3 regions of the Pseudomonas fragariae (ex Marin et al. 2024) genome follow, and region 1 is predicted to be linked to each of the others. Evidence: predicted binding sites of a transcription regulator. Region 1 holds the regulator's gene; each other region holds the start of a gene.

Region 1 (5,765 bases):
CTGGAAGTCCAGCTCGGCTCGCTGGCCTGGAACCAGCTGCAGGGCACTCGTCCGCAGCAGGCCAACCTGTGGCGACGCCTGCAACGTGTCGGCCTGTCCGGCCCGCTGTCACGCGACCTGCTGTCGATGATTCCGGAGATCGACGAGCCTCGTCAGGCCTGGCGCATGCTGCTGGCGCACCTGGCCCGCATGATCGCCGTCCCTGAAGTCGAGCCGCTCGAAGAGGGCGGCGTGATTGCAATGGTCGGTCCTGCCGGCATGGGCAAGACCACCACGCTGGCCAAACTGGCAGCACGTTACGTGTTGAAGTACGGCCCGCAGAATATCGCACTGGTCAGCATGGACAGTTTCCGCATCGGCGCGCAGGAGCAGCTCAAGACCCTTGGGCGCATCCTCAACGTACCGGTCACCCATATCGATCCTGGCCAGTCTCTGGTTCAGGCGCTGGAACCGCTGCTGCGCAAGCGCGTGGTGCTGATTGACACCGCCGGCCTGCAGGCCAGTGATCCTGCGCTGCGCATGCAGCTGGAAAGCCTCGCGGGTCGTGGCATCAAGTCGCGCAACTATCTGGTACTGGCAACCACCAGCCAGAAGCAGGTGCTGACAGCCGCGTATCACAGTTACAAACGTTGTGGCCTGGCCGGATGCATTCTGACCAAGCTTGATGAAACAGCCAGCCTCGGTGAAGTCCTGAGCCTGGCGATCAGTCACGAATTACCTGTGGCCTACCTCACGGACGGACCACGCATTCCTGATGACCTGCATACCCCGCGTCGTCATCAACTGGTAAGCCGCGCGGTGAGTGTGCAAATGCAGGATGAGCCTAGTGAAGAAGCAATGGCTGATATGTTTGCTGACCTCTATCACACCCCTGGCAAGAGAGTGGGTTAAGTGATGGATATTATTGGAATGTCCCTGCGTCAACGGTCTGCCATGCGGTGTTCATTTGCGCACGTGCAGCCCTCGATGTGGTTTCGGTCTACGCAAGACAAGGTAAAGAAATAACATGGGCAGCATGCATCCCGTACAGGTTATCGCGGTGACCGGTGGCAAAGGTGGCGTCGGTAAGACTAACGTGTCAGTGAACCTTTCACTGGCCCTCGCCGAGCTCGGCCGTCGCGTCATGCTGCTGGACGCCGATCTGGGTCTGGCCAATGTCGACGTGCTGCTTGGGTTGACGCCCAAGCGCACGCTTGCCGATGTCATCGAGGGGCGTTGTGAGTTGCGCGACGTGCTGTTGCAGGGGCCGGGCGGGGTTCGGATCGTACCCGCTGCGTCCGGCACCCAGAGCATGGTGCATCTGTCGCCCGCTCAGCATGCCGGCCTGATCCAGGCGTTCAGCGAGATTGGCGACAACCTCGATGTGTTGGTGATCGACACAGCCGCCGGTATCGGCGAGTCGGTGGTCAGCTTCGTGCGCGCCGCTCAGGAAGTGCTGCTGGTGGTGTGCGACGAGCCCACGTCGATCACCGATGCCTACGCCCTGATCAAACTGCTCAACCGCGATTACGGCATGAACCGCTTCCGGGTGCTGGCCAACATGGCACAGAGCCCGCAGGAAGGGCGCAACCTGTTCGCCAAACTGACCAAAGTGACGGATCGTTTTCTCGATGTTGCGCTGCAGTATGTAGGTGCCGTGCCGTACGACGAATGCGTACGCAAGGCTGTACAGAAACAGCGCGCCGTTTACGAAGCATTCCCGCGTTCCAAATGTGCACTGGCCTTCAAGGCCATTGCCCAGAAGGTTGATACCTGGCCGTTGCCAGCCAACCCGCGGGGTCATCTCGAGTTCTTCGTTGAGCGACTCGTTCACCAGACCAGTGCAGGGCCTGTGCAATGACTGCGAGCGGCTACCAGATGTACAGCAAGACTTCCCGTAATTCACAATACGAGTTGATCGAGCGCTATGCGCCCTTGGTCAAGCGTATCGCTTATCATCTGCTGGCGCGCTTGCCGGCCAGCGTGCAGGTCGAGGATCTGATCCAGGCCGGCATGATCGGCCTGCTTGAAGTCTCCACCAAGTATGATTCCACCAAGGGTGCGAGTTTCGAGACCTATGCCGGCATCCGCATCCGTGGTGCGATGCTCGATGAAGTGCGCAAGGGGGACTGGGCGCCACGCTCGGTACACCGCAATACGCGCATGGTGAGTGACGCAATTCGGGCAATTGAAGCTAAAACCGGCCGTGACGCTAAAGATCACGAGGTTGCGGCCGAACTCCAGTTAAGTCTCGATGATTACTACGGGATTTTGAACGATACCTTGGGCAGCCGCCTCTTCAGTTTCGACGACCTGCTGCAGGACGGCGATCATGAAGGGCTGCACGAGGATGGCGCAAGCGGTTCGCTTGAGCCGTCGCGCGACCTGGAAGACGAGCGCTTCCAGGCTGCGTTGGCCGATGCAATTGCCAATCTGCCAGAGCGTGAGCGTCTGGTGTTGGCGCTGTACTACGACGAAGAGCTGAACCTCAAGGAAATCGGAGAGGTTCTGGGGGTCAGCGAATCTCGGGTCAGTCAGTTACACAGCCAGTGCGCAGCTCGTTTGCGAGGGCGTTTGGGGGAGTGGCGAGCGCGTTGACAGGCAATGTGCGGTCTATGGCCGCGCGTTGACTGCAAGCCGGCTGTGCAGAGCGTTACGTGGTAACAGGATGGACCCGTCAGAAGCCTGTCAGGCATTGCCTTGATGGGCTTGTTTCTCAGGTCTTTGCCTGTTGTTGTGCCAAGCCCGTCGTCGTTTCGTACAGCCGGGGGTGTGCTGTGCCAGTATTGAGTGAACAGCGTGTTCAGGTGCTGAACGCGTTAAAGACTGCTTGGAGGTCGAATTGGACAAGAACATGAAAATCCTCATCGTTGATGACTTCTCAACGATGCGGCGGATCATCAAGAACCTTTTGCGTGATCTGGGGTTTACCAACACATCGGAAGCGGATGATGGTCTGACCGCATTGCCGATGCTGCAGAGCGGTGCCTTTGACTTTCTGGTGACGGACTGGAACATGCCTGGCATGTCCGGTATCGATCTGCTGCGCGAAGTCCGCAAGGACGAACGCCTCAAGAGCCTTCCCGTGCTGATGGTCACTGCCGAAGCCAAGCGTGAGCAGATCATTGAAGCTGCCCAGGCTGGGGTGAACGGTTATGTAGTCAAGCCATTCACTGCCCAAGCCCTGAAAGACAAGATCGACAAGATCTTTGAACGCGTCAATAGCTGATGCAAGCCGCGAGGGCGCTATGGATAACAATGATTCGATGGCCGACTTTGAGTCGACCTTAAAAAGACACGCGCAGGAACTTGTCACCAGCCTTGAAAAGGGTCGTTTCGGTGACGCTGTGCAACTGATCCACGAACTCAATCAGACACGCGACCGCGGCCTTTATCAGGAAGTGGGCAAGCTGACTCGTGAGCTGCACAGTGCAATCGTAAACTTTCACATTGATCCGCACATGCCTCAAGCCGAGGAAGTGTCGCAGATCACGGATGCTACCGAACGCCTGTCGTATGTGGTGAGGCTGACCGAGAATGCGGCCAACCGCACCATGGACCTGGTGGAGGAGAGTACGCCGGTCATGAACGGCCTGAGTTCCGACGCCAAGGCGTTGAGCGACGACTGGGGACGTTTCATGCGCCGCGAAATCGGTGCCGAAGAGTTCCGCGAGCTGGCCAAGCGGGTCGATGGTTTTCTGACGCGTACCGAGAAGGAAACCCATCAGGTTTCCGCACATCTGAATGACATTCTGCTCGCCCAGGATTACCAGGACCTTACCGGTCAGGTCATCAAGCGTGTGACGCAACTGGTCACTGAAGTCGAGAGCAATCTGCTCAAACTGGTGCTCATGGCCAGTCATGTCGATCGCTTCGCAGGCATCGAACATGACGAACAATCCATCCTCGATGAAAAAGATCCTAAAAAACATCTCGCGCAGGGTGAAGGTCCGCAGATTCATGCCGATAAACGTGAAGACGTCGTATCCGGACAGGATGATGTAGACGATCTGCTATCGAGCCTCGGCTTCTAAGGTCTGTTGACGGTTAATTTTAGGGAGCACCCCATGAGCTTCGGCGCCGATGAAGAAATCCTTCAGGATTTTCTGGTAGAGGCCGGCGAAATTCTGGAGCAGTTGTCAGAGCAATTGGTCGAGCTGGAAAGCCGACCGGATGATGCTGACCTGCTCAATGCAATTTTTCGCGGTTTTCACACTGTAAAAGGGGGCGCCGGCTTCCTCCAGCTCCATGAGCTGGTGGAGTGCTGCCACATCGCCGAAAACGTGTTCGACATCCTGCGCAAGGGTGAACGTCGCGTTGATTCCGAACTGATGGACGTGGTCCTGGAAGCACTGGACACCGTCAACAGCATGTTTGGTCAGGTACGTGAACGGACTGACGTAACCCCGGCGACGCCAGAACTGCTGGCCGCACTTGCGCGGCTGGCCGAGCCACAATCCGCCGACGAGGCCGTTGCCCCTGAGCCGGAGCCGGTGGTTGAAGTACAGGCTGCTGCTCCGGTTGCAGAACCGGCGGCTGGCGACGAGATTACCGATGATGAATTCGAGCAGTTGCTCGATTCGCTGCACGGCTCCAGCCCGGTGTCTGCAGCGCCTGCACAGACGCCAGCAGCAGCGGCTGCGCCGGCGGGTGATGAGATCACCGATCAGGAATTTGAATCCCTGCTTGATCAGCTGCATGGCAAGGGCAAATTTGCGGCCGATGCCGCAACCGCTCCGGCCCCTGCACCTGTGGCGCAGGGCAGTGCAGCGCCTGCCAGTGATGAAATCACCGACGACGAATTCGAAGCGTTGCTCGATCAACTGCACGGCAAAGGCTCGTTTGATGGCGCTGTAGCGGCTCCCGTAGCTGCGGCACCTGTAGCCGTTGCTGCCAAGGCACCCGCTGCTGCGGCTGCATCGGACGAAATCACCGATCACGAATTCGAAAGCCTGCTCGACGAATTGCACGGCAAGGGCAAGTTCGAGCCTGAGGCGATTGTTGCCAAGGCGCCTGCTCCGGCAGCCGCAGCGGCTGCTCCGCCACCGCCGCCTCCTGTTGCCAAGCCTGCTCCGGCGCCTGCTGCGAAAGCCGAGCCGGCCAAACCCGCTGCGGCTCCGGCCGCTGCGCGCGCTCCTGCACCCAGCGGCGAAAAGCCGGTGGCTACAGAGGCTGAAACCACGGTTCGTGTCGATACCGCCCGACTGGACGAGATCATGAACATGGTCGGCGAGCTGGTTCTGGTGCGTAACCGCCTGGTGCGGTTGGGTCTCAACAGCGGCGATGAAGCCATGTCCAAGGCAGTTTCCAACCTGGATGTGGTGACTGCCGATCTGCAGACTGCGGTGATGAAAACCCGCATGCAGCCGATCAAGAAGGTCTTCGGTCGTTTTCCGCGTCTGGTTCGTGACCTGGCTCGTCAGCTCAAGAAAGAGATCAACCTGGAACTGGTCGGTGAAGAGACCGACCTCGACAAGAACCTCGTAGAGGCGCTTGCCGATCCGCTGGTCCACTTGGTGCGTAACGCGGTCGACCACGGTATCGAAACGCCGGAAGAGCGCGAAGCCACGGGCAAATCCCGCGGCGGTCGGGTAATCCTTTCGGCAGAGCAGGAGGGCGACCATATCCTGCTGTCGATCTCCGATGACGGCAAGGGCATGGACCCTAACGTCCTGCGCTCCATTGCTGTGAAGCGTGGCGTCATGGACAAGGATGCAGCCGATCGGTTGAGTGACACCGACTGCTACAACCTGATCTTCGCGCCGGGTTTCTCGACCAAGACCGAG
Region 2 (5,765 bases), 1.4 Mb from region 1:
TCGACAAAGGTCTTCGACCCCGGCTATTTCCAGTTGCCGGACTTCGACCACAAATACCGTAACTGGAACCACAGCGGCGATGGCTGGGTGGACATGGACACCGCGATCATGCGTTCCAATGACACTTATTTCTACACCGTGGCGCACAAGCTCGGCATCGACCGCCTGCACGACTACATGACCATGTTCGGCATCGGCCAGAAGGTGTCGCTGGACATGTTCGAGGAGTCTGCAGGGTTGATGCCGTCCCGGGAATGGAAGCGGGCCACGCGTCGCCAGGCATGGTTCCCTGGCGAAACGGTGATTCTCGGCATCGGCCAGGGCTACATGCAGGTCACGCCGTTGCAACTGGCCCAGGCCACGTCACTGATTGCCAGCAAGGGTGTCTGGCATCGACCGCACCTGGCGATGGAAGTCGGTGATACGGCGCCCGTTGACGAGCATCCGATGCCAAATATCGTGCTGCACGATCCCAACGAATGGAATCAGGTCAATACCGGCATGCAGATGGTTATGCACGACCCGCGCGGCATTGCGCGGGATGCCGCCAAGGGCGCTCAGTACCGCATCGCCGGCAAAAGCGGTACGGCGCAGGTGGTGGCTATCAAGCAGGGCGAGCGCTACAACCGTCTGAAGACTCTGGAGCGTAACCGTGACAACGCCTTGTTCGTGGGCTTTGCGCCAGCCGACCATCCCAAGATTGTCGTGTCGGTGACCATCGAGAACGGCGAGGCGGGTGGCCGGGTAGCGGGCCCGGTGGTGCGGGAGATTCTCGATGCCTGGCTGCTGGACAGCGAAGGCAAGCTCAAACCGGAGTACGCCACACCCGCCAAGGCACCGGGCAACCCGCACGCCTGATCAGCCTTTTAAAGCGCTGGCCGAGTGATCGAGCCCTGAACAGGGCTCAGGTTTTCTGAACTGTCGAGAATGCATCGGGTCGACCACAACAGGCGTGGCAGAGCGCTGCGCGCGTTTTACCGAATTCATTATCATTGCCTCGACAAGGAACCCCGCATGTCCAAGACCATTGCCGACCATCTCGCGCAAACCCTCGCAGCGGCAGGTGTTTCGCACATCTGGGGGGTGTCCGGTGACAGCCTCAACGGCCTGACCGACAGCCTGGAACGCACCGATTCGATTCGCTGGATGCACACCCGTCATGAAGAAGTCGCAGCCTTTGCTGCCGGTGCCCAGGCCGCGTCCAGCGGCAAGCTGGCGGTCTGCGCCGGCAGCTGCGGGCCGGGCAACCTGCACCTGATCAACGGCCTGTATGACTGCCACCGCAACCGTGTACCGGTACTGGCAATTGCTGCGCATATTCCGTCCTCGGAAATCGGTCTGGATTACTTTCAGGAAACCCATCCGCAAGAGCTGTTCAAGGAGTGCAGCCACTTCGTCGAGCTGGTCAGCAACCCCGAGCAGTTCCCGCGTGTGCTGGAACGTGCCATGCGTGCCGCGATCAGCCAGAAAGGTGTGGCGGTGATTGTTTTGCCGGGCGACGTGGCGCTCAGCGACGCGCCGGATGTCGCGGCAAAATGGATCGAGGCTACAGCGCCCAAGGTCGTGCCTGCCGAAAACGATCTGCAGTCGATGGCCGACATGCTCAACGCTTCCAAAGCCGTCACGCTGCTGTGCGGTGCGGGTTGCGAGGGTGCCCACGAGCAGCTTCTGGCATTGGCGGATACGCTGGGCGCGCCAATCGTTCACGCATTGCGCGGCAAGCAGCACGTCGAGTACGACAACCCGTTCGACGTCGGCATGACCGGCCTGATCGGTTTCAGCTCCGGCTACCACGCCATGCTGTCCTGCGACACACTGGTGATTCTGGGCAGCAGCTTTCCGTACCGGAATTTCTACCCTGAAAAAGCCGATATCATCCAGATAGACCTCGATCCGACTCAGATCGGTCGCCGTACGCCGGTGGCGCTGGGTCTGGTTGGTGGGGTACGGGAAACACTTGAAGCGCTTCAGCCAAAACTGAAGCCGCATACCGATCGCCGTTTCCTCGACAAGGCCCTGAAGCATTACGCCAAGGCCCGGGAAGAACTGGACGAGCTGGCCACTCCGACGCCAGATGGCGCGCCGATTCACCCGCAGTACCTCACTCGACTGGTCGACGAGCAGGCGGATGCCGATGCGATCTTTACCGTCGACGTCGGTACGCCGACGCTGTGGGCTGCGCGCTATCTGCACATGAACGGCAAGCGCAGTCTGCTCGGCTCGTTCAACCACGGCTCGATGGCCAATGCCTTGCCGCAAGCTCTGGGGGCCAAGGCTGAACACCCGGATCGTCAGGTCATCGCCCTGTGTGGCGACGGTGGCCTGTCGATGTTGCTGGGCGACCTGCTAAGCATTCGTCAGCTGAACCTGCCTATCAAGATGGTGGTGTTCAACAACAGCTCGCTGGGCTTTGTCGACATGGAAATGAAAGCCAGTGGTTATGTGCCGCACGGCACTGATCTGCATGAAACCAACTTCGCCGGTATTGCCCTGGGCGCAGGCATTCTGGGCCTGCGTGTCGAGAACGCCGAAGAGCTGCCCGCCGCCTTGCGCAAGGCGTTCGATCATCCCGGTCCAGTGCTGATCGACGTTGTCACCGCCAAGCAGGAGCTGGGCATTCCACCGAAAATCAAGCTGGCCCAGGCCAAGGGCTTCAGCCTGTACATGATGCGCGCGATCATGAGCGGACGCGGCAGTGAAGTGCTGGAGCTAGCGAAAACCAACCTGCGTTAATACATTATAAAAACGTATGGGATGAATAGAAAAAGTTGCAACTTCTATCCACCGAGATTGTCGTCGCTGTTACAGGTGATACGCTCGGTGTCTTTATATTTCCCTTCTCATCATGACCGCCCAAGGCGGTCATTTCTTTGTGGATCCAAACTTCGCTCACTCTGTGCTTATTGAGTTCGCTATTTGAACTAACAAATTCAAATAGTGGGTAAAGCTTCCCGGCAGACAGCCGAGACAGTGATACGGGAGCAAGACCGGCTACGGCAGGCTGATTACCGAACAGTCCCTGGCGACAAAAAAACGTCGACGCTACAGAACGTTACGCCCTGGATATTCTTTATAGAAAAGTCTGCATGTCATGAGGTCTGCAATGCTTAGAAATGCTCCTTTGAGTATGAAACTGCTGCTTATTTTAATATTCCCCTTATTGGGCTTCCTGGCCTTCGCAGGCCTGTTCGTTGCTGACAAAAGCGAAAATCTCGGTGATATGAGGCGCGCGGTGACAGCCACCGCGGTTGCACAGAAACTGAGTAACGTGGTCACCACCATTCAGCGTGAGCGCGGCGCCAGCGGCGTGTTTCTGGGCAGCGGCGGCAAGTCCATGCAGGACAAGCTGAAGGCCTTTCGTCAGGAAACCGACAAGGCGATAAGCGAGATGCGCACCCAGTCGACCGACGGTATTCCCAGCCCCGACAAAGTCTACCGCGCACTGGATGACCTGACCGCGCTGCGCCTCAAGATCGATACGCTGGGGATCAACAACACCGAGTCCTCTACGCGGTTCACCGACGTTATCAAAACACTCGTCGGGTTCTCCTATTCGCTGGAAGCGAGTATCGAAGATCCGGAAATACTGCGTGGCCTGAGTTCGCTCAACCAGTTCGTGGATATGAAGGAGCGTGCCGGTCGCGAGCGCGTACTGCTCGTTCAGGCGTTCAACCAGAACCGCTTTGATGCGCCACTGTTATCGCGCTTCAGTCGTAACCTCGGAGAGTTCTCCGGCTACCTCGAAGCCTTTCAACGCTGGTCCCCTGAAGTATTCAAGACCAAACTCAATGATGTCATGCAGCAGCCGGGCTCGCTGGAAGTGGCCCGCTTGCAACGTCTGGGCTTCGATACCCCGATGGGTGATCCGCTCAACGTCAAGCCGGAAGACTGGTTCAACCTTTCCACCGCACGTATCGACATGATGGCCAATGTAGAAGCAGAGCTTGGCCAGAACGTCGTCGGCCTGGCAACGGATGCGCGCAGCTCCGCTCAAAGCAGCCTGTACGTGGCGGTTGCCATCGTTGTCCTGATGCTGATCGTGGTGCTGTGGCTGGCGTCGGTGATCATCCGCAACATCAAGGTTGCGGTTGTCGATGTGAACCGCACGCTGATGGCACTTTCCACTCGCGACCTGACCGCGCGGACCCGCTATATCGGCAAGGATGAGTTTGGCGAGATCTCACGCAATCTTGACAACATGGCGCATCAGATCAGTGAGGTTATCAGCGAAATCGGCAGCGCCACGGCGCAGGTTGCCACCGCTGCCGAACAGTCTTCCGCAGTGGCGTTGCAAACCAATCAGAACGTGGCGCAACAACGCCAGGGCACTGATCAGGTCGCCACTGCCATCAGCGAGATGAGCGCCACGGTCAAGGATGTAGCACGCAGCACCACCGACGCGGCCGAGATGTCGCAGCGCGTCAACAGCAGCACCGTGCAGGGCAAGACCGAAATCGACAACACCATCGGCCTGATACAGGAGCTCTCGGTGCAGGCTGAAGAGACTTCTCGGATCATTGACGAGCTCAAGGGCGAGAGCAACTCGATCTCCTCGGTGCTTGATGTCATCCGTGGCGTCGCCGACCAGACCAACCTGCTGGCGCTCAATGCAGCCATCGAGGCTGCACGTGCCGGCGAGCAGGGGCGTGGTTTCGCGGTGGTGGCCGACGAAGTACGCAATCTGGCCAAGAAGACTCAGGACTCTACCGTCAGCATCCAGAAAATGATCGCCAACCTGCAGTCCGGCTCGGAACGCGCTGCCGCGTCGATGCAGGAAACCCTGGGCAAGGCGCAGGAGGGTGCCAGCAACGTCGTGCGCGCTGGCGAACTGCTGGAAGAAATCGCCGAAGGCATCGCGACCATCAGCGACCGCAACATCCAGGTCGCTTCGGCCGCTGAAGAACAAAGCCTGGTGGCCGAAGAGATCCACCGCAACGTCGACGACATCAACTCGCTGGTCATCCAGGTCAGTGCCGGTGCCGAGCAGACTGCCGTCACCAGTCGCGAACTCGCGCGTCTGGCGGAGCACCAGCAGGGGTTGGTCGGTCGCTTCAAGGTGAGCTGACAGCAAGCTGTTTGTGTATTGTGAAAAGGCCTGGAAGCGAAAGTTTTCAGGCCTTTTTGTTGGTCTGCGGATACTGTCGTGCCGCGGTCTCTGATCACCATCGATAGTCCGTCAGCCATGACCCTTCAGTCACCTTTTCACGTAACCCCACGTCCCGCTTACGATTATGTAGTGACTAAAAATAATCACTACATAATCGTTGACGCACTCCATTTGCCCTTGCATTATGCAGCTGTCTCCCTGATCGGGAGCGCTGCAAAAGGTGTGATGAACAGGCTCGGCAAGCCGTCGAGATGTTCCCGGATGTAGGCTGCCCACAAGGCAGATTGATGGAGCTGAACTGGCATTTGTCGTCGATAAGGGCGAGAAGCTGGCGAAATGTCCTCATGATGCTTGTAACGGATCGATTGCCGATCCTGGGCCGGGTCTTTGGGTTTCGTGACTTCTTCTCTCTACGCTGATGCCGCTGTGTAGCGGCTCTTCATCAAGGCTACCTGCATGTCCTTGAGGGCTGGAACGGTATTCAACGCACACTCAATCGTGTTGCGTTGCTGAAGTTCTGGCGCATGAACTTGATGTATCAATTATTGAACAGTCTATGAGCGAAGGGGCATCAACATGAATATCAACACACAACCGACTATTGATGAACTGGCTCGTCTGTTTGCTGCGTGCAAAGACACGCTGGATAACCATATCG
Region 3 (5,765 bases), 2.1 Mb from region 1:
AGCCTGGCCGATCGGGCAGTAAGCCATCAAGGGCAGATGACGGTCTGCGCTCCACAGCATCAGGTCGAACTCGATGCCGCGTTGCTCCGGGTTGTAGAGCACCTGATTGGTGGCACAACGCGGGTTGTTGAGCTCGATCATGTCCGGCACATCAAAGTTGGACACCCCCCAGGCACCGATTTTGCCCGCTTCACGCAGACGCTCGAATGCCTCGACCGTCTCGGTCAGCGGGTACTGGCCTGGCCAGTGCAGCAAGTACAGATCGATGTAGTCGGTGTTCATTCGCCGCAGGCTGGCCTCGCACGCGGTTGGAATACCGGCGCGGCTGGCGTTGTGCGGGTAGACCTTGCTGACCACGAATACCTTGTCCCGCTGTCCGGCAATGGCTTGCCCGACGATTTCCTCGGCAGCGCCATCGGCGTACATCTCGGCGGTGTCGATCAGGGTCAGGCCCTGTTCGATACCGAGGCACAGGCCGGCGATTTCTGCCGAGCGCTGATGCCCTTTTTCACCCATGTGCCAGGTGCCCTGACCCAGCACTGGTACGGTTCTGCCTGCCAGTTCCAGTGTGCGCATGTGACCCCCTGCAATTAAATAAGCAGCTAATGAGCGGTTGAATAAGCAGGTCTCAGGCAACAAGAGGCGCACGAGGTTCCGTGACACCCCAATGACAATGCAGATTTAAACCCGGAACTGCTTCAGCAAGGTGTTCAACTCTTCGCTCAACCCGCGCAGATGCAGACTGGCCGAAGTCGATTGTTCGGCGGCCAGTGCGGTGCTCTGGGACAGTTGCGCGGCCTGGGTGACGTTCTGGTTGATGTCATCCACCACGTGCGTCTGCTGCAGGGTGGCGCTGGCGATCGATGCATTCAGGCTGTTGAGGTTGCGCAGCGCCTGACTGATGGAGGTCAGGCTCTGGCCGGCCTGATTGGCCTGCTCGATGGTCAACTGCGAAGAGCGGCTGCTGTCACCGATCACCTTGACCGCTGCATCGGAATGCTTTTGCAGGCGTTCGATCATTGACTGGATTTCTGCGGTCGATTTCTGCGTGCGCTGGGCCAGCAGACGCACTTCGTCGGCCACTACGGCAAAGCCGCGGCCCTGTTCGCCGGCGCGCGCGGCCTCGATGGCGGCGTTCAGCGCCAGCAGGTTGGTCTGCTCGGCAATCGAACTGATCACTTCCAGTACGCTGCCGATCTGCGTGCTCTCGCTGGCCAGGCTCTGCATCACTTGCACGGCCTGACCGATGGTGCTGGAGAGGTGTTCGATCTGGCGCAGGCTGTTATCGATATTGATTTGACCCTGCTGTGCCTGTGACTCGGCATCGCGCATTTCGCTGGCGGCATGTTCAGCGTTCTTGGCCACGTCCTGCACACCGTAGGTCACTTCGTTGACCGCAGTGGCAACCAGGTCCATCTGTTGCGATTGTTGCTCGCTGCGGCTCTGCGCCTGTTCGGCGTCGCTGCCCAGATCGGTCGAGGCCTGGCCCAGCGCCACGGCCGAGTGCTGCAACTGACCGACGACATTGCGCAGCTTGGCGACAAAGGCATTGAAGTGCGTACCCAGCTCGGTTATTTCATCCTTGCCATGGGTTTCCAGCGTGCGGGTCAGATCGCTCTCGCCACTGGCAATGCTGGCCATCGCACCGACCGCCGCTCTGAGAGGGCGCACGATGCTGCGTACGATCGTGACCAGCAGCAACACCATGATCAGCACGATGCCGGCGATGAACATCCCGGCGTTCCACAGTTGGGTCTTGAACTCCGCCGCTACGTCATCCACGTAAACGCCGGACCCCAGAATCCAGCCCCATGGTTGAAACAGCTGCACGTAGGAGGTCTTTTTCACCGGCTCGCTGGCACCGGGCTTGGGCCAGCGATAATTGACCATCCCGGCACCCTGGGCTTTGACCAGCGTGACCATTTCATTGAACACCGCAAAGCCGTCCGGGTCCTTGATGGTCGATAGATCCTGGCCTTCGAGCTTGGCGTTGGTGGGGTGCATGATCATCACCGGGCGCAGGTCGTTGATCCAGAAGTAGTCGCTCTGGCTGTAACGCAGGCTCTTTATCTCTTTCAAGGCTTGCTGTTGCGCAGCCTCGCGGGTCATGCCGCCGGCGGCTTCAAGCCCTTGATAGAAGGAGAGGATGCCGCTGGCCGTCTGCACCACATGCATGGTTTTCTCGGCCTTGGCCTGATACAGGTCATTATGCAGTTGCCTGAGCAGCGTCGCCGAAAGGACGAAGAGCATCAGTACTGAAACGACAAGAATCAGCCACAGACGGCGGCTGATGGACAAACTGCGCATACTCATGATCGGCATCCCATGCATTATTTTTTTTCTTCTGATGACTCTGATCCGCGCAGCGCGCGATTCAGGGCCTTTCAAGCATCTCGGCGCGTAATGACCAAACATGAGCGGTCGGTCACACTTTTTAGCGGCGTACACGGGTATGGCGAAAGGCTTACAGCAACAGACGCGATTGGCTCTATCGACTGACCCTCAGTGAATGTAGGATCCAATTCAACAGCTGCAGCGAAGGAACGCCGCAGTGATCAGGGAGGATCGACCATTGCCAGGAGGCTACTGACAGGATGTCGGAATGGTCATGTTGCAAAACCACCCGCTTCGGCGGGTTTTTTGCGTCTGCAGGAAAGCAGGGTGGGTTCAGCGGTCCGGCTCGCAGCCTTTGAGCACCAGCCTGAGGATGGTCCGGGTGGCCGCCTCGTAATCGGCATCCTGCAGTTTTGCCTTGCCGGTGACCGTTGCGATCTGCCAGTCGAAATCGGCGTAGGTCTGGGTCGCGGCCCAGATGGTGAACATCAGGTGATGAGGATCGAGCGGGGCGATCTGTCCGCTGTCGATCCAGGCCTGGATGCATTCGATGTTGTGCCGTGCCTGGCCATTGAGCTGTTCGATCTGCTGCGCTGTCAGGTGCGGGGCGCCATGCATGATCTCGCTGGCGAACACTTTCGAGGCGAAGGGCAGATCACGGGAAATCTGGATTTTCGAACGGATATAGCGGCTGAGGACTTCGGCAGGCACGCCTTCGGGGTTGAAGGGCGTCGACGCACGCAGAATGGGCTCGATGATGCTTTCCAGCACCTCGCGATAGAGGTTTTCCTTGGATTTGAAGTAGTAATAGACGTTGGGCTTGGGGACACCGGCTTTGGCCGCGATATCGCTGGTCTTGCTGGCGGCGAAGCCCTTGTCGGCGAATTCCTCGCTGGCAGCGCGCAGGATGAGTTCTTTGTTGCGCTCGCGGATACTGCTCATGACCCGGTTATTCCCTTGCCTGCATGGCGGTCGCGCATGTTAGCACCGGGTTTGCGCAGCGCTCAATGTTGACGGCCCGGGGCAGGGTTGCACCGGGCCGTTTACTCAGGCACCCATCAGTTCCTGGACTCTGGCGGCCAACGCTTCAATCGCAAACGGCTTGGTCAGTACGCGCATTCCTGGCCCGAGCTGTTCGTCACCGATGGCGGCGTTTTCCGCGTAGCCGGTGATGAACAGGGTTTTCAGATGCGGGCGGACCTCGCGTCCGGCATCGGCCATTTGTCGTCCGTTCATGCCGCCCGGCAAACCCACGTCAGTGATGAGCAGGTCGATATGCACATCCGAACGCAGCAGCTTGAGGCCAGCCAGGCTGTCGGCGGCTTCGATCAGCGTATAGCCCAGGTCGCCGAGGGCGTCGGTGAGCAGCATGCGCACCGTGGGTTCGTCGTCCACGATCAGGATGGTTTCCCCGGACTGGGTGAACTCGAACGGTGCCTTGTGCACATCGCCTTCGTCTCTGGCCGCAGTGCCGTCGTAGCGAGGCAGGTACAGGGATATCGCGGTTCCCTTGCCGACCTCTGACTGAATACGCACCCGTCCGCCAGACTGATTGGCGAACCCGTAAATCATCGACAGACCCAGCCCGGTGCCCTGGCCAATGGGTTTGGTGGTGAAGAACGGGTCGAATGCCTTGGCGATGACATCAGGCGTCATGCCGGTACCGGTATCGGTGACGCACAGCGACAGATAATGGCCCTCAGGCATATCGTGTGCGCGTGCCACATCGCCGTCTATCCAGCGGTTGCTCGCCTCGATGGTGATGCGTCCGCCGTCCGGCATGGCATCGCGGGCGTTGATGCACAGGTTCAGCAGCGCGTTTTCCAGCTGGCTGGCGTCGACCAGTGTCGGCCACAGCCCCGTGGCACCCAGGGTCTCGACCACGATGCTGGGGCCGACGGTGCGCTGGATCAGGTCGGTCATGCCTTTCATCAGCCTGTTCACGTCAGTCGGCTGCGGGTCCAGGGTCTGGCGTCGAGAGAAGGCCAGCAGCCGGTGCGTCAGAGCCGCGGCACGTTTGGCCGCGCCCTGGGCCGTCACGATGTACTTGTCGACCTCGCCCCAGCGCCCTTGCTCGATCCGGGTGCCCATCAGTTCCAGAGCCCCGGAAATGCCTGCCAGCAGGTTGTTGAAGTCGTGGGCGAGGCCACCGGTCAGTTGCCCGACCGCTTCCATTTTCTGCGACTGGCGCAGCTTCTCTTCGGCCTGCATGAGCTCGGTGGTGCGCGCTGCCACGCGTTGCTCAAGCGTGTCGTTGAGGGCACGCAGCGCGGCAGTGGCACGGTCGCGTTCTGCCGCCACGGCGCGTCGTTCGTCAACGTTGATGAGCACGCCGGGAAAGCTCAATGGTGTGCCATCCTCGGCCCGATCGACCCGGCCGTTGGCTTCGATCCAGTAGTAGATGCCATCAGTACGACGAACGCGGTACTGGTGGGCGTAAACACGCCCGTTGGTGATGACCGCATTGATCGCAGTGATCAGGCCTTGCTTGTCTTCCGGGTGAACAGTGGCAATGACTTGCTCCAGACTCAGGCCTTCACGGCCCAGCGCGGGGTCCAGACCGAAGGCCTTGGCGAAGGCTTCGTCGACGGTAAAGCGATCGGTCGGCAAGTCCCAGTGCCAGGTGCCGATGATTGCACCGGCGGCCAGGGCGAGCTGAACGCGGTCGATGTTTTCGCGTGCGACGGCCTCGCTGGTGCGCAAGCGCTCCTCGGCATCGCGTCGCGCCGTCACATCGCTGAAGATCACCGCAATCTGCCGATCAGCCGGTTCACCGACACGCACCGCCTTGACTTCGAACCAGCGCTCGAACGCCTTGGCATAGTTCTCGAAGCTGGCAGGCTCGCCGGTTTTGGCGACGTTGCCATAGGCTTCGAACCAGAACCGCTCCAGGTCCGGCGCGAACTCGGTCACCCACTTGCCGCGCAAATCGACACCGGCCTGACGTTCAAAGGCAGGGTTGGCCTCGATGAAGCGGTAGTCCACCGGGCTGTCATCGGCATCGAACCTGACCTGAATGATGGCGAATGCGGCTTCGATGGTCTCCAGCATGGCCCTCGAGCGCTCTTCGCTCTGGCGCAGCGCGGTCTCGGCCTTGCGCATCTGCGACATGTCGAGCATTGCGCCGATCATGCGCACCGCCTGGCCGTCGATATCGCGTATCACATGACCGCGGTCCAGTACGTCGGCATAGGACCCGTCCAGACGACGAAAGCGGTATTCGTCTGTCCAGGCAGTGCCATTGCCGTCGATCACGGCATGAATGGAGTTGTATACGCGGGTGCGGTCGTCGGGATGGATCTGGCCCATCCACCAGTCACCGGACTTGTCCAGGGTTGCCAGCGGGTGGCCGTAAGCCTCTTCCAGCGCGTCGTTCCAGAGCACCAGATTGGTTGCAAAGTCCCAGTCCCAGATCGAGTCATTGGTCGCCT

The links. Region 1 encodes FliA, which starts transcription of late flagellar genes. Its sites were predicted from a motif close to CTAAAGTTTNNNNNNNNNNNGCCGNTAA; they were not measured.
Region 2: the regulator FliA is predicted to act here: its motif matches at 2,942-2,969, upstream of AC54XV_RS12245 (methyl-accepting chemotaxis protein).
Region 3: the regulator FliA is predicted to act here: its motif matches at 2,391-2,418, upstream of AC54XV_RS09120 (methyl-accepting chemotaxis protein).

Annotation. Positions count from the first base shown of each region.
Region 1 covers NZ_CM184369.1:4,111,619-4,117,383, reverse strand. The annotation lists gene flhF (flagellar biosynthesis GTPase FlhF) at 1-891, shown strand, start outside; gene fleN (flagellar synthesis regulator FleN) at 1,007-1,840, shown strand; gene fliA (RNA polymerase sigma factor FliA) at 1,837-2,577, shown strand; gene AC54XV_RS17670 (chemotaxis response regulator CheY) at 2,834-3,208, shown strand; gene AC54XV_RS17665 (protein phosphatase CheZ) at 3,228-4,013, shown strand; gene AC54XV_RS17660 (chemotaxis protein CheA) at 4,047-5,765, shown strand, end outside.
Region 2 covers NZ_CM184369.1:2,743,896-2,749,660, forward strand. The annotation lists gene mrdA (penicillin-binding protein 2) at 1-858, shown strand, start outside; gene poxB (ubiquinone-dependent pyruvate dehydrogenase) at 1,015-2,733, shown strand; gene AC54XV_RS12245 (methyl-accepting chemotaxis protein) at 3,104-5,065, shown strand; gene AC54XV_RS12250 (hypothetical protein) at 5,684-5,765, shown strand, end outside.
Region 3 covers NZ_CM184369.1:2,027,443-2,033,207, forward strand. The annotation lists gene AC54XV_RS09115 (aldo/keto reductase) at 1-576, opposite strand, end outside; gene AC54XV_RS09120 (methyl-accepting chemotaxis protein) at 682-2,313, opposite strand; gene AC54XV_RS09125 (TetR/AcrR family transcriptional regulator) at 2,668-3,276, opposite strand; gene AC54XV_RS09130 (PAS domain-containing hybrid sensor histidine kinase/response regulator) at 3,382-5,765, opposite strand, start outside.